One region of the Rhodovulum sp. P5 genome, then DNA from elsewhere that is predicted to be linked to it. Evidence: riboswitches for the same ligand, from Rfam matches in the RefSeq annotation. Region 1 holds a riboswitch; the other holds the start of a gene.
What was found. A riboswitch is a leader RNA that binds a small molecule or an ion and turns the genes downstream of it on or off. The one in region 1 is predicted to bind thiamine pyrophosphate.
Positions count from the first base shown of each region.

Region 2: linked by a shared signal. The riboswitch ahead of thiM (hydroxyethylthiazole kinase) and the one ahead of thiB (thiamine ABC transporter substrate binding subunit) in region 1 are both predicted to bind thiamine pyrophosphate.

Region 1 covers NZ_CP015039.1:2,578,822-2,583,184, forward strand. Annotated here, with positions in the region: gene RGUI_RS12435 (ABC transporter permease subunit) at 1-240, opposite strand, end outside; gene thiB (thiamine ABC transporter substrate binding subunit) at 216-1,208, opposite strand; TPP riboswitch at 1,242-1,343, opposite strand; gene aroC (chorismate synthase) at 1,439-2,542, shown strand; gene RGUI_RS12450 (DMT family transporter) at 2,636-3,526, opposite strand; gene RGUI_RS12455 (HU family DNA-binding protein) at 3,612-3,899, opposite strand; gene RGUI_RS12460 (AMP nucleosidase) at 4,028-4,363, opposite strand, start outside.
Region 2 covers NZ_CP015039.1:809,899-814,261, reverse strand. Annotated here, with positions in the region: gene RGUI_RS04035 (ABC transporter substrate-binding protein) at 1-234, opposite strand, end outside; gene thiD (bifunctional hydroxymethylpyrimidine kinase/phosphomethylpyrimidine kinase) at 239-1,036, opposite strand; gene thiE (thiamine phosphate synthase) at 1,033-1,638, opposite strand; gene thiM (hydroxyethylthiazole kinase) at 1,635-2,423, opposite strand; TPP riboswitch at 2,477-2,573, opposite strand; gene RGUI_RS04015 (3-deoxy-D-manno-octulosonic acid transferase) at 2,678-3,976, shown strand; gene RGUI_RS04010 (threonine dehydratase) at 3,969-4,363, shown strand, end outside.

The sequences.
Region 1 (4,363 bases):
CTGCCGTCGCGCCAGGGCACGGGCCACGAAGACGGCCAGCAGGCAACTGAACCCGGCCGAAAGCGTCGCCTGCGTCAGCGTGAATCGCACCGCGGCCCAGTCGGCCGCAGCCAGCCCCGTGCCCCCCTCTGCCCGCAAGGCGACCGCGGCCAGCGTGCCGAGGCTGAGCGCCAGAACCGCGCCACCGGCCAGCACACCCGCGGGGAGAGCGATGCCTATTGGCTGAGCGCGTCGCGCCATTCGGCCAGCGCGGTGTCGCGCACCCGTGCCGCCTCTCCGGCGGGATAGATCAACGCGGTGTCGGGGGTGATCAGCGTGTCGAACCCGTCGGGCAGGCCCCCTGCGGGGGTGACGGCGGGATACATCCAGTTCGTGGTCGGGATCACCGACTGGAACGCATCGCTCAGCATGAAGTCGAGGAATTGCCGCGCAAGCGCCGGCTGGTCGGAATGGGCGATCTGCCCCGCCACCTCGATCTGCATGTAGTGGCCTTCGTTGAAACCCGCCGCGGCCTTGCTGTCATCGCCTTCGGCGATCAGGTGATAGGCGGGCGATGTGGTGTAGGACAGCACCATGTCGGCCTCACCTTCAAGGAACATGCCATAGGCCTCGCTCCACCCCTTGGTCACGGTCAGGATATGGGGGGCAAGCCCCTGCCAGATCTCGGCCGCCCGGTCGCCATAGGCGGCCTTGACCCACAGCAGCAGCCCCAGCCCCGGGGTGGAACTGCGCGGATCCTCGATCACGATCTTCACGTCGTCTGGCAGCGCGGCCAGCGCCTCGAAGCTTGTCGGCACCTCGTCCAGCCGGGTCTTGTCATAGACGAAGGCGAAATAGCCCCAGTCATAGGGCAGGAACATGTCGTCCTCCCACGCGACGGGCAGGTCGAAGTCCCGGTCCTCCAGCCCGTGTTGTGCGAAGAGACCCGTTTCCGCCGCGGCCGCCGTCAGGTTGGTGTCGAGCCCCAAGACCACATCCGCCCTTGTCCGCGCCCCTTCCAGCCGGATCCGCGCGAGCAGAGCCGCCCCGTCGCCGGAGGCCACGAATTGCAGGTCGCAGCCGCAGATCTCTTCGAACGCGGCCTCGACCGCCGGGCCGGGGCCCCAGTCGGATACGAAGCTGTCATAGGTATAGACGGTCAGAACGGGCGTGTCGGCCTGCGCCATGGTGGCGCCCAAAAGGCCGGCGGCGAGTGTCGGGTAACGCATGGCTTCCTCCATCGACCGGACGGGAAAAGGGTGGAGGAGTGCCCATACCTTCCCTCCGCCGGTCCTAGCCGGGTCAGGTTCAACGGGTTCGCATCGCTGCATCTCAGCCCATGCCGGGCACCCCGAGGTCGGACCAAGACTAGGGGCCGCCGCGGTGCTGTGCAAGGGAAAGCGCTTGAGGGGGGCGGGCGCGCCCGCTATGCCCGGACGCGCAAGAGGAGACCTGCCCCATGAGCCTGAACAGCTTCGGCCATCTTTTCCGCGTCACCACCTGGGGCGAAAGCCACGGGCCCGCCCTTGGGGCCACGGTAGACGGCTGCCCGCCCGGCGTGCCGATTGACGAGGCCGCGTTGCAGCACTGGCTGGACCTGCGCAAGCCCGGGCAGAACCGCTTTACCACCCAGCGGCAGGAGGCGGACGCGGTCGAGATCCTCTCGGGCGTGTTCGAGGGGCAGACGACCGGCACGCCGATCCAGTTGATGATCCGCAATACCGACCAGCGCTCGAAGGATTACGGCGACATCGCCGAGAAGTTCCGCCCCGGTCACGCCGACATCACCTATTGGCAGAAATACGGCATCCGCGACTATCGCGGCGGCGGGCGTTCCTCGGCCCGGGAAACCGCGGCGCGGGTGGCGGCGGGCGGCATCGCGCGCGCCGCATTGGGCGTTCTGGCACCCGAGATCGCGATCACGGGATACATGGTCCAGATGGGCCCCCATGCCATCGACCGTGCGCGGTTCGACCTCGACGAAATCGGCCGGAACCCGTTCTGGGTGCCCGACGCGCAGGCCGCCGACGACTGGGCCGTCTATCTGGACGGGTTGCGCAAGGATGGCAATTCTGTCGGAGCCGTCGTCGAACTGTTGGCAAGCGGCGTGCCCGCGGGGTTGGGCGCCCCGGTCTATGGCAAGCTTGATACCGATCTGGCCGCCGCGATGATGAGCATCAATGCGGTGAAGGGTGTCGAGATTGGCGAGGGCATGGCCGCCGCGGCCCTGACCGGGACCGAGAATGCCGACGAGATCTTCCTCGGCGAGGATGGCCAGCCCGTCTATTCCTCCAACCACGCGGGCGGCATCCTTGGCGGTATCTCCACCGGGCAGGACGTCGTCGTGCGCTTCGCGGTCAAGCCGACCTCGTCGATCCTGACCCCGCGCCGCACCATCACCAAGTCGGGCGAGGTCACCGAGATCGTCACCAAGGGCCGCCACGATCCCTGCGTCGGCATCCGCGCCGTGCCGGTGGGCGAGGCGATGATGGCCTGCGTTTTGCTGGATCACCTGCTCTTGCATCGCGGGCAGGTGGGCGAGAACCGGGGGCGGATCGGGTAACACCGCGACCCTGTCAGGCACACAGGCGCCCGACAGGGGATCGCGCAGGCGGCCCCACATTGTCTGCCCGTCCCGGCCTTGTTCGGCGCGGCCTCACTTGCCCAAGGGCGCAACCGCTTGCGTCTGCTTCGACACCTGAACGGCGAAGATGCCGGCCATGATCACCGCGACGCCGGCCACATCCATCGCGCCCAGACGTTCCCCCAGCAGAAGGGCCGCGATGCCGACCCCGAAAAACGGGCTGAGGAAGTGGAAGGTCGCGGCGCGCACGGCCCCCACCCGGCGCACCAGCAGGAACCAGATCAGCGTGGCGGTGAGGCCGGGGAACAGCGTGGTATAGCCGAAGGCCAGACCCAGCCGCCAGTTCGGGGTGATGTCCCAGACCTCTCCGGCCGCCAGCGAGGCTATGCCCAGAACGGTGGCCCCCAGCAGCATCTGAAGACCCACGATCATCAGCACGTTCCCGCCCGAGGACGCCCCCCGGACCGACAGCGTTGCGGCGGTCAGCGCGAACACCCCGGCGATGCACAGCACCAGCCCGAACAGATCGACGCCTTGGGTGATGCGGCTGCCCATGATGATCGCCACGCCCGCAAAGCCGACGACCAGCCCGGCAATGCCCAAGGGGCGCACCCGTTCCCCCAGCACGATCCAGCCGAAGAGCGCGACCAAGAGCGGCATGGTCGAGGCGATGATCGCCGCCATCGAGGCCTCCAGCGTCTGCATCGCGACGAAGTTCAGACCGAGATACAGCGCGTTCTGGCTGATCCCGAAGATCGCGGTCGCGCGCCATTGGGGCCCCGTCAGGCGCCAGCTTTGCCCCAGCGCCGCGGCGATCCCCACGCCCAGAAGGCCCGAAATCAGGAACCGGAAGGCCAGCGCGCCCAGCGGCGGCGCCTCGGCCACGATGATCCGCGCCGAGGAAAACGCCGAGGCCCAGATGAAGGCGAAGGCCAGGCCCATCGCCAATGCGCGGAAATCCATTCTTCCTCCGGACAAGCAAAAGGGCCGCCCCCGGGACGACCCTAGACCGTTTCCGGCCAGCGCAGAAGCGCAGAAGGGCGGAGGTCTATCCGTTCACGCTGTCCTTCAGCGCCTTGGCGACGGTCACCTTCACGACCTTGTCGGCCTCTTTCTTGAACTGCTCGCCGGTGGCGGGGTTGCGCACCATCCGCTCGGGCCGTTCGCGGCAGTAGATCTTGCCCACGCCGGGCAGCGTCACGGCGCCGCCAGCGGCGACTTCGCGTGTGATGATGGCCGTCATCGCGTCCAGCGCTGCGCCTGCCGTCTTCTTGTCGGCCTCCATCTCCTCCGCGAGGGCCGCAACCAGTTGCGTCTTGGTCATCGGTTTTGCCATTCGTGGTCTCCTCGATCCTGCCCTCTATGGGGGCTCATTTCGGTGACATTGCGGGATATTGCGGGCCCACACAACGCTTTGTGGTCGAAAAGGCCGGATTTCCTATGATTTTGTGGCCGATTTGCGTCTTACAGAAAGGCGGTTTCCTGAAAACTGCGGAGTTTCCGGCTGTGGATCCGCTCCAGCGGCATGTCGCGCAGCCGCTCCATCGCGCGCACGCCGATCGCCAGATGCCGCGAGACCTGCGTCTTGTAGAAGTCGCTGGCCATCCCCGGAAGCTTCAACTCGCCATGCAGCGGCTTGTCCGAGACGCACAGAAGCGTGCCATAGGGCACCCGGAAGCGAAAGCCGTTGGCCGCGATGGTCGCGCTTTCCATATCCAGCGCGATGGCGCGGGACTGCGACAGCCGCTGCACCGGCCCGGTCTGGTCGGCCAGTTCCCAGTTGCGGTTGTCGATGGTGGC
Region 2 (4,363 bases), 1.8 Mb from region 1:
GCTAACGGCGATGTCCACCTGCCCCGCCGCGGCCATCTTGGGCGGGTCGGACGGATCGGCGGGCGCGATGATCTCCACTTCCAGCCCCGCATCGGCGAAATAGCCGCGTTCCTGCGCGACGATGATCGGCCCGTGATCGGGGTTCACGAACCAGTCCAGCATGATGGACAGCTTGTCGGCAGCATGGGCGGGCGTGGCGATGGTCAGCGCCAGAACTGCAAGACAACGTTTCATTAGGTCAACTCCTTTGCGCAAAGAAATGGTCGGTCGGGCCGTGGCCGTGGCCCACGCGCAAGCCGTCGGCCCCGCGGATGGCATCCAGTGTGTAGTCCTTCGCCGCCACGGCTGCCGCGAATGCATCGCCGGTCAGCCCCAGATGCGTGGCCAGGGCAGAGGACAGTGTGCAGCCGGTGCCGTGCGTGTTCTTGGTGGATACCCGCGGGGCCTCCAGCCACTCGCACCGGTTGGTGGACAGGAACAGGTCGGGGCTTTGACTGCCTGCCAGATGCCCGCCTTTCAGGACCACCGCGCCGCAGCCGAGATCCAGAAGCGCCTTTGCTTCGGCCTCCATCGCGGCTTGGCTTGTCGCTTCGGGGGCGTCCAGAAGGTCGGCGGCCTCGGGCAGGTTGGGGGTGATGACGGATGCCAGCGGCAGCATCAGTTCGCGCAGGGCCGCGACGGCGTCGGCCTCCAGCAGCCGGTCGCCCCCTTTGGCAACCATCACCGGGTCCAGCACGATGGGGACGCCGCGGCCTGACAGGACCTTGGCCACGGCCTCGGTGATCGCCGACGAACCCAGCATGCCGATCTTGACGGCATCGACCCGGATGTCGTCGAACACCGCGGCGATCTGGGCCGCGACGAATGCGGGCTCCATCAACGTGGCGCCGGAGACACCTTGGGTGTTTTGCACCGTCAACGCGGTGATCGCGGCCATCGCATAGCCGCCATTGGCCGAGATCGCCTTGATATCGGCCTGGATGCCGGCGCCGCCCGAAGGGTCGGAACCGGCAATGGACAGGATGTTGGGGATCATTGGCGCCTCCATGTCTCAGCCAATTTGCGGGTTGCGGCCTCCGGGTCGGGCGCGGCGGAAATGGCAGAGACGACGGCAAGCCCTGCGCATCCCGCGGATTTCAACTTGGGGATATCGCCGCCCGTGACGCCGCCGATGGCGACGGTCGGCACCGGGCAGGCGGTCGCGATCCGGGCAAGGCCGTCAAAGCCGATGGGGGCGGCATGGTCGGGCTTGGTGGGCGTGGCCCTCACCGGCCCCGCGCCGATATAGTCGATGACGTCCACGGGCATGGCGGCCAGTTGCGCCTCGGTCTCGATCGACAGGCCCAGCACCTTGTCGGGCCCGATGGCGGCGCGTGCCTTGCGCGGGTCGCCGTCCGACTGCCCGATATGCAGGCCCGCGGCGTTTGCGGCCAAGGCGACCTCCACCCGGTCATTGATGATCAGCGGCACGCCCGCGGCGGCGAGTTGGGGGACAAGGCGCCGGGCCTGCGCGATCATCTCCGCATCGGTGGCACGCTTGTCGCGCAACTGGATCACGGTGGCCCCGCCCCGCAGGGCAGCAAGCACCAGCGCGTCATCCGCCCCGTCTGGCGTCACGAAATAGATGGACAGGTTCATGCCGGGCGCACCTTTGCGCCGTGTGACAAGTCTTCGGGCGTCAGATTGTGCAGCGCGTCGATGAAGGCCACCGCGAAACTGCCCGGTCCCTTCGCGCCCTTGGCCGCGCGTTCTCCTGCCAGTCCGAAATAGGCGAGCGCGGCGACCGTGGCCTCCAGCCGTGGCTGCCCCACGAGAAAGGCACCGACCACGCCCGTCAGCGAACAGCCCAAGGCCGTGACCTTCGGCATCAGCGGATGACCGTTTGCGATGCGCCACGCGGTGTCGCCATCGGTCACGAAATCCTCGGGCCCCGTCACAGCGACCACCGCGCCGCTGGACCGCGCCAGCGCCCGGGCGCCATCCTCTGCCATGTGGACGTCATCGGCGGCATCGGCGCCCTTGCCCTGCGCGGCCGCGCCGGAGAGCGCGAGGATTTCCGACGCATTGCCCCGGATCACGGTCGGTTTCAGCGCAACCAGCCGGTTCGACGTTTCCCGCCGGAACGCGGTTGCCCCGGCCGCCACCGGGTCCAGCACCCAGGGCGTGCCCTTGGCGCGCGCGGTTTCGGCCGCCGCCCACATCGACGCAATCCACGGCCCGCTGGCCGTGCCGATATTGATGGTCAGTGCCTGCGCCAGCCCCGCGAAGTCCGAGGCTTCCTCGACCGCGTGGGCCATCGCGGGCGAGGCGCCGCTGGCCAGCAGGACGTTGGCCATCACGTTCATCGCAACATAGTTGGTGATGTTCTGCACAAGCGGCGCGGTCGCGCGCATCGTGGATAGATAGCAGCCCCAGTCGGTCATTCCGTGCTCCTTCCGAGGCGGCAGGAATGACGGGGACCACGCCCATACGCATCCGGGCAAGGACCGCGACTCCCTCCGCCAGCATGATCTGGTTCAGGTTCAAAGGGTGCTTCTCAGCCCGGCCGATGCCGGACGCCCCTGTCACATCCGAATTTGGTAACGGGATTGGAACGCGATGACCAGACGGGATTTTACGGTGCGGCCGCCCGCGTCGCTTGTGTTGCCCGTGGTGCGGGCCTAAGCCTTGGCCATGCATGACCCAACAGGCGGCTGACCCGGTGTTCCTTTATCGCGTGCTTCTGACGCTTGTGGCGCCTGTGCTGCTTGTCCGGCTGGCGCGGGAACCCAAGCTTGCGCCGGAACGGCTGGGGCTTGGCGGGGCCGGGCATCGGGGCGGACGCATGATCTGGCTGCATGCGGCCTCCAATGGGGAACTGACCTCCGCCCGGGGGCTGATCGGCCAGCTTTTGGCGCAAAGGCCAGAGGCGCGCCTGATCGTGACCTGCAATACCACGACCGGCCGGGCGCTGGTCAAGGGATGGGGGCTTGGTCGCGTTTCGGTCGTGCTGGCACCCCTGGACTATCGCTGGGCGCTTCGCCTGTTTCTTCGGCGCTGGTCGCCCGGTGCGCTGATCGTGATCGAGAACGAGCTTTGGCCGAACCGCCTGAGCCTGTTGGCCGCGCGGGGCGTGCCGGTGCTGGTCGTCGGCGCGCGGATGTCGGAGCGGAGCGCGGCGCGATGGCGGCGCTTGCCCGGTCTGGTCTCGACGATGCTGGGCACGGTGTCCTACCTTTCTGCGCAGGATGCGGGCTCACGCGGGCGGCTGATCGGACTGGGTCTTGATCCGTCCCGCGCCGGGCCGGTCGTCGATCTGAAGGCCGCCCCGGCAACGGTCGGGATGCCGCCAAGGACGGGCGAGCGTCTGTCGGCCCTGTTTCCCCGCGCCTCGACGGTCCTTGCGGCCTCCACCCATGAGGGGGAGGAGGAGATCATCCTTGACGCCTTCGCCCGGGCATTTCGTAACCGGCCCGAGTTGCGGTTGATCCTTGCGCCCCGTCACGCCCGCCGGGGGCCGGAGGTCGCGCGCCGCATCGCCGCCGCGGGCCTTGCCTTTACCACGCGCTCTGCCGGGGAAGACCCCGGCGCGGACACGCCCGTCTACCTTGCCGACACGATGGGAGAGATGGCGCTGTGGTACGCGCTGGCCGGAGCCTGCTTCGTCGGCGGTTCCCTTGTCGAGAAGGGCGGCCATACCCCGTATGAACCGGCCGCGTTCGGCTCCGCCATCCTGCACGGGCCCCATGTTGCGAATTTCGCCGGTATCTACGCGGCCCTTGATGCCGCCGGGGCCGCGCGGCATGTGCGGGGCGCGGCGGATCTGTGCGCCCTGTTCCAGACCCTTGGGGCGGAAGACCAGCGCGCGATGGCCGACCGCGCGACCGCCGTGATGGCGGACAAACAGGCCGACGCGGCGGGAGTGGCGCCGCTGGTCGACGCGCTGATCGGCCATATCGATGCAGCATCAAAGAAGAAGGAGAGACCCGATGCCTGAGCCGCTGTTTTCCCTTGAAGAGTTGCAGGCGGCGGCGGCGTTCGTCCATGACCGGATGCCGCCGACCCCGCAATATGCCTGGCCGCTGCTGGGGGAAGAGGTTGGTGCAAAGGTCTGGGTCAAACATGAAAACCACACCCCCACCGGCGCCTTCAAGGTGCGGGGGGCGCATACCTTCATCGACTGGCTGAAGCGCACCCAGCCCGATTGCCCCGGTATCGTCACCGCGACCCGCGGCAATCACGGGCAGGGGCAGGCGCTGGCCGCCCGCGCCGCGGGCATGGTGGCCAAGGTCTATGTGCCCGAAGGAAACTCGGTTGAGAAGAATGCGGCGATGCGTGCCTTCGGGGCCGAGCTGATCGTGCACGGGGCCGATTTCGATACCGC